3 regions of the Mesorhizobium sp. P2_H9 genome follow, and region 3 is predicted to be linked to each of the others. Evidence: predicted binding sites of a transcription regulator. Region 3 holds the regulator's gene; each other region holds the start of a gene.
What was found. Region 3 encodes PhoB, which activates phosphate uptake and scavenging genes when phosphate is short. Its sites were predicted from a motif close to TGTCATNNANCTGTCAT; they were not measured.

Region 1 (2,251 bases), on a different contig from region 3:
TCGACGCGCGTGCCATGCAGGCCGACAATGGCGCCTTGCGCGTGCAGCACCCGCGCGATCGCCTCGCCAATGCCTCCCGAAGCGCCGGTGACGAGTGCCTTGCGGCCGGTCAATTCGAACATTTTTGTCTCCCGATCTCAGAGAACACCCTTGGCACGAGTGCGATCAAATCGCCAGTCTCAACCAAGCGCCGCCAGCGCCGCCTCGACATCGGCCGCCGTGCCGACGGCGCCGGTGGCGATGTCGCGGTTGATGCGCCGCGCCAATCCTGACAGCACCTTGCCGGCGCCCACTTCGTGAAGCGTGGTAACGCCGTTTTGGCCGAACCACTCCACCGTTTCGCGCCAGCGCACGCGGCCGGTCACCTGTTCGACCAGGCGGCTGGCGATGACGTCGGGATCGCTGGTCGGGGTCACCGACACGTTGGAGACGACGGGAACGACCGGCGCGTTCTTCGTCACGCCTGCCAGGGCCTCGCGCATGACCTCGGCCGCAGGCGCCATCAGCGCCGAATGGAAGGGCGCCGAGACCTGCAGCATCAACGCCCGCTTGGCACCCTTTTCGGTGCACAGCTTGGCCGCCAGTTCGACCGCGGCCCTGGCGCCGGAGATGACCAGCTGGCCGCCGCCATTGTCGTTGGCGATCTGGCAGACTGAGCCCTTGGCGGCCTCCGCGCAGGCGGCTTCGACATCGGCCTGCTCCAGGCCGATGATCGCCGCCATGGCGCCCTCGCCGGCCGGCACCGCCGCCTGCATGGCGTTGCCACGGATGCGCAGCAGCCGGGCGGCATCGGCGACAGACACGAAACCGGCGGCGGCAAGTGCCGAATATTCGCCGAGCGAATGGCCGGCGACATAGGCGACCTTGTCCTTCAGCGAAAAGCCGCGCGCTTCAAGCGCCCGGACCGCCGCCAGCGACACCGCCATCAGCGCCGGCTGGGCATTGGCGGTCAGCGTCAGCGTCTCCTCCGGTCCTTCCCAGATCAGCTTCGACAGGTTTTCGCCGAGCGCTTCGTCGATTTCCTCGAAGATCTGGCGCGATTCAGGAAAGGCGTCGGCAAGGTCCTTGCCCATGCCGACAGCCTGGCTGCCCTGTCCCGGAAAGGTGAATGCGACGGCCATGTGAGGCTCCAGAGGCTGGTTTTTCCCTGCCTGTGACGCAAGGCGGGCGGCCAAGTCAAGTCCACCGGGGGCCATTCGCGACCGGTTTCGGCACGGCGTCAGCGGGCGAGTGCCTGATCCAAAAGGCTTTTTGGCGATCACTCATGATGAAAACCGAACACGATTCGTTTGCTGGCTCTTCTCATTTTCGCCACAGGCGCTAGCTTTGCGTGACAGTTCGATGACAATTCGATGACGCATTTGTTGCGGGCCGGGGATTTTAAGGTGGCAAACCGTATGAAGCGCGCTGGCAAGGCCGCGCCGCAGTTTCTGGAAGGCGATCCGTCCACCGGCTATCTGCCGGGCCGGAAATGGCCTGTCATCCGCTATGGGCTGCTCAGCCTGCTCGCGTCCGCAATCCTGGTTTTCGCAATCGAACTGATCGTGCGCGGCGACTTCATGGGCACGGTCGGCTTCTTCCTGCAGCCGTTCAAGCCGGGCTGGACCACCATCATCATCTTCGCGCTGATCCTCATCGGCCTCGATGCCGTGCTCGGCCGCAGCCACCAGAGCCTGATGATCGTCGCGCCGCTGACGTTGGCGCTGGCGTTTGTCGGCCACCAGAAGTCGCTCTATCTCGGCGACCCGCTCTATCCCACCGACTTCCTCTACTCCCGCCAGATCGTGGCGCTGATGCCGCTTCTGGTGCGTGATCGCCCGGGAACCGCCATCATGATGGCGGTTGGCATCGTCGGCGGGCTGTCGCTGCTGGTCTATGGCTGGCGGCTATGGCGCCGCCGGGTGCCGGCGCTCAGCCACAAGGGCCGGCTCGCCCGACTGACGCTGACCGTGCCGCTGCTCGCCTTCGTCGTCTCGATCATGGACTATGCCACTTTCTCGTGGACCCGCGACCGGCTGCAGATCATCCCGATTATGTGGGACCAGAAGGAAAACTACGCCTCCAACGGCTTTGCGCTCGCCTTCGCGCTCAACGTGCCGATGGCCCATGTCTCGGCGCCGGCGGGCTACTCCGAAAAGGCGATCGCGGCGATCGACAGATCCGACGTGACGGCGTCGGTGCCGGCAGAGAAGCCCGACATCATCATCGTCATGAGCGAATCCTTCTGGGATCCGACCAAACTGCCCGGCGT
Region 2 (2,251 bases), on a different contig from region 3:
GCGCTCGACATCGTGCTGATCTCCAACAATCTCGGCGATGCCAAGAGCCTGATCACCCATCCGGCGACGACGACTCACAAGAATCTGAGCGACGAGGCGCGCGCCGAACTCGGCATCGGGCCGGGAACGCTGAGGCTCTCCGTCGGCCTCGAGGATGCGGACGATCTGCTCGCAGATATCGAGCAGGCGCTGAAGTCGGCAAAATAGGCTTCGCCCGATACGACAAGGCGCGGGCGCTCAGGCGCCCGACGGCGTCTCTTCCAGTTCGGCTGCCTTGGTGCCGATGGTCATCGCGTTGCCGCGCCAGTCGACGGCGCCGCCGAGCCAGCCGCGCACCCAGAGGGCGGGCAGCATCACGTCGCGCGCCATCAGCGCCGGGATCATGCGCGGCGACAGGTACCAGCCCTTGCCCCAGGCCAGGGCGCATTCCGGCAGGTAGGCGAGTGCGAGCACGGCGAGCGCGGTTGCCGGCAGGCTGAAGCCGGCGCCCGCCGCCGCCAACAGCGCCAGCACCAGTGGCACCGCCACGCCAGTGAATATCTCGGGCGCGAAGAACTGCGGGAAGGTGACGCGGCGCAAGCGCGCCCAACGCGCCTGGCGCGACCAGATTTCGTCGAAACTACGTTGGCCAAGCGGCTGCTCGAAGGGCGAGGCGACAAGATTGACGCGCAGCCCGAGCCCATTGACCAGCTTGGTCGCGGCGGCGTCCTCGGCGATCTCGGCGGCCAGTGCGCGGATGCCGCCATTGGCATCGAGCATCGGCTTGTTCCACAGCATGCTCTTGCCCTGGGCAAAGCCGAGGCCAAGCGCGTCGCCGGTATATTGCCAGCGCGCCTGCAGCGTGTTGAGGAACGCGCATTCGACCTCCGCCCAGAACCCGGCCGGCCGCGAGCCGATCGGCGTCGAGCAGACGAGGCCGGTGTCGTCGCGCCATGCCGCCAGCAGATGCTGGACATAGTCCATGGGCATCAGCACGTTGGAATCTGCAAGGATGACCCATTGGTGGCGGGCCGCTTCCCAACCCTTGACGCAATTGTTGAGCTTCGGATTGCCGCTGATGCGGTCATCGCCAAACAGCAGCCGGGCCGGTATCTCGGGAACCCGGGCAATCGCCCTGTTTATCATCTTGACCACCGGATCGTCGGCGTGGGCGACGCAGAAGAGCAGCTCATAGCGCGGCCAGTCGAGCGAGAAGGCGCGTGCCAGGGTCTCCTCGGTAAATGGCTCGACGCCACGCGCCGGGACCACGATCGACACCCCCGGCGCCTTGCCGGCGGGCGGCGCGATGGAGCGCCGCCGTCTCAGCATGAATGAAGCGAGCAGGATGCCGGCGAGATTTGAAAGAAGCAGGGCTATCGAAAGCAGGGCTGCGGCTATGACTGTCAGTTCCATCGAGATCTGGTCACTCCGGGAAAAGCCGGCCGCAAATAGCCATTTTTGAACGGTTCGACAGAGCGCTTGAGTCGCCCGGCACAGTCCGGACACACCATCATTGTCATGTGTCACTTAAATGACATTGTTTGTCGGCACCTGCGCTTGAGGTCGTTGACCGGGCCGGGGAGAGCGCCGACAGTTCCGCTCACATTGCCTTGGAGTAGCCCATGTACCGCGCCGTTACGCGCAACATCGAAGTGCAGGTCAGGCCGTTCTATCTGGAGGATCGCTCGGATCCCTCCGAGAACCGCTATGTCTGGGGCTATCAGATAACCATCGACAACCAGTCGGACGATTTCGTGCAGCTTTTGTCGCGCTATTGGCACATCACCGACGGCACCGGCCGGGTCGAGGAAGTGCGCGGTGCCGGCGTTGTCGGCGACCAGCCCGAACTCAACCCCGGCGACAGCTATCAATACACGTCCGGCTGCCCGCTCTCGACGCCGTCCGGCATCATGGTCGGCCACTACACCATGCGCAACAAGCGGGGCGAGACGTTCGACATCGCCATCCCGGCGTTTTCGCTGGATCTGCCAGGGACACGGCGGACGGTGAACTAGCGTCTTTCTCCCCGTCTCTATACGGGGAGAAATGCCCGGCAGGGCAATGAGGGGCGGCGCCGGTCCCTGAGATTATCTTCCATGTACAAGCGCGTCTGAGTGTATTGCCGCTGCCATTTGCCGACGGTCGCGCTGCCCCTCATCCGCCCTTCGGGCACCTTCTCCCCGTAGAACGGGGAGAAGGAAGAGAGGTTACTGAGCCGCAAACTCCGCCGGATCGAAGTCATACTGCTTCGAGCAGAACTCGCAGGCGACGT
Region 3 (2,251 bases):
CGCCCGGGCGGGGCGCTGTGCCGCTGCGGGCGGCGCGGCTGCGTCGAGGCCTATGCCGGCAACTACGCCATCTGGCGCAACGCCAGGCAATTGGGCGAGGACGCCGAGCCGGTCGCCGATGTCAGCGACGCCGACATGCGGGCGCTCGCCGTCGCGGCACGCGAGAAAGACGGGCCGGAGCGCGAGGCCTACCGCAAGGCCGGCGAAGCGCTCGGCTTCGGCCTCGGCAGTCTTTTTGCGCTGATCGATCCCGCGCCGGTCGCCATGGTCGGCGTCAGCGCCGCCGCCTTCGACCTGATCGAACCGGCGCTGCGCGAGGCCATCGCCCAGACCGCCGGCGGCCAGCACTCGAAATCGATCTCCTTCGACACCGAACCGAACGAATTGCCGCTGATCCGCGAAGGCTGCGCCATGCGGGCACTGAGCTTCGTCGACCAGGAGATCTTCGCGCCGGGCGGGCAGGCACGGGCTGGCGCTATCGGGAAAGACGTGGCCTGAGGACGACGTCAATCATTGATGCCGCAGATTGTCGCCGACTTTGGAGATTGGCCGAAGCCGTCCCAACGTCGTCATCCCAGGGCGAAGCAGGAGCGAAGCTCCGTCGCGGAGACCCTGGGATCCATGCCGTGAAATCGGTCAAAGAATTCAACGGGGCAGAATTCTGCACAGTAGCAACGCCTTGAGGTCGCGGCATGGATCCTTGGGTCTGCGCCGCGTCGCTACGCTCCTTGCTTCGCCCAAGAATGACGAAGCCATGAGCGGGCTGAGCCAATCATCGACGTGTGAGGTCCGGGAGTGGACGCATTCAACCAATAAACGCTTCCGCGCCGAGGGACCTAGTCTTCGCGGATCGCATAACCGGCGCCCCGAATGGTTCGGATGACATCTGGCATGCGGCCATTGTTGACCGCCTTGCGCAGCCGGCCGACATGCACGTCCACCGTGCGTTCGTCGATATAGATCGTCTCGCCCCAGACATTGTCGAGCAACTGGCTGCGCGAGAACACCCGGCCAGGATGACGCATCATGAACTCAAGCAGGCGGAATTCGGTCGGCCCGAGCCGGATCTCGCTCTTCTTGCGATAAACCCGGTGCGATTCTCGATCGAGCACGATGTCGCCGACCTTGAGCACGCTGGACAGAACTTCCGGCTTGGCGCGGCGCAGCAGCGCCTTGACCCTGGCCATGAATTCCGGCGTCGAGAACGGCTTGACCAGATAGTCGTCGGCGCCGGTCGACAGGCCGCGCACGCGGTCGCTCTCTTCGCCACGCGCGGTCAGCATGATGATCGGCAGCCGCTCGGTTTCGGGCCGCATCCTGAGACGCCGGCACAGCTCGATGCCGGAAACCGCCGGAACCATCCAGTCCAGCACCAGCAGGTCGGGCACGTTTTCCTGCAGGCGGATCTCAGCTTCGTCGCCGCGCGTCACCACCTCGACCTGGTAGCCTTCGGATTCGAGATTGTAGCGGAGGAGCAGGCCTAGCGGCTCCTCGTCCTCCACCACCATGATGCGTGGCGCGATCATCGACTGGTCAGCCTTGTCGTCATGCCGCCGGCGCGGACATCGCCGTCTCGTCCTGCTTCGGACGATTGGCGGGCAGCTGCGTGCCGGTCAAAACATAATACGCATTTTCGGCGATGTTGGTGACATGGTCGCCGATGCGCTCGAGGTTCTTGGCGCAGAACAGGAGGTGCGTGCACGCGGTGATGTTGCGCGGATCTTCCATCATGTAGGTCAAAAGCTCGCGAAACACCGATGTGTATTTGACGTCGATGCGCTCGTCGTCATTCCTGAGCTTGGCGAGCGCGGCCGCATCGGCGGCGGCATATTCCTCGACCACTCCCTGCACCTGGATAAGCACCAGTTGGGCCATCGCATCGATGGAATGCGACAGGTCGCGCGGCGTGACGCTGAGGCCGACGGTGCCGACGCGCTTGGCGATGTTCTTGGCCAGGTCGCCGATGCGTTCGAGGTCGCCAGCCATGCGGATCGAGCCGACCACTGCGCGCAAATCGTTGGCCATCGGCTGGCGCTTGGCGATCAGCGTGATGGCGCGGTCGTCCAGCTCGCGCTGGCGCGCATCCATGATGGCGTCGTCGGAGACGACGCGCTGTGCAAGGGCGTTGTCCGAATTAAGCAGCGCCTTGGTCGAGCCGCTGACCATCGAGCCAGCGAGATCGCCCATGTCGCGGATCAGCTTGCTGATCTGCCCCAGCTCTTCATCGAAAGATGCGACGGTATGTTCACCC

Region 1: a site for PhoB is predicted at 1,331-1,347, ahead of AC1DXN_RS00575 (LTA synthase family protein). Genes of this name have one in related genera too.
Region 2: a site for PhoB is predicted at 1,500-1,516, ahead of AC1DXN_RS08450 (ceramide glucosyltransferase). Genes of this name have one in related genera too.

Annotation. Positions count from the first base shown of each region.
Region 1 is NZ_JBFUFX010000001.1:99,020-101,270, forward strand. It holds gene fabG (3-oxoacyl-[acyl-carrier-protein] reductase) at 1-122, opposite strand, end outside; gene fabD (ACP S-malonyltransferase) at 180-1,121, opposite strand; gene AC1DXN_RS00575 (LTA synthase family protein) at 1,353-2,251, shown strand, end outside.
Region 2 is NZ_JBFUFX010000004.1:25,916-28,166, forward strand. It holds gene AC1DXN_RS08445 (O-succinylhomoserine sulfhydrylase) at 1-207, shown strand, start outside; gene AC1DXN_RS08450 (ceramide glucosyltransferase) at 238-1,392, opposite strand; gene apaG (Co2+/Mg2+ efflux protein ApaG) at 1,602-1,994, shown strand; gene AC1DXN_RS08460 (Hsp33 family molecular chaperone) at 2,187-2,251, opposite strand, start outside.
Region 3 is NZ_JBFUFX010000010.1:120,892-123,142, reverse strand. It holds gene AC1DXN_RS20210 (ROK family protein) at 1-498, shown strand, start outside; gene phoB (phosphate regulon transcriptional regulator PhoB) at 837-1,526, opposite strand; gene phoU (phosphate signaling complex protein PhoU) at 1,546-2,251, opposite strand, start outside.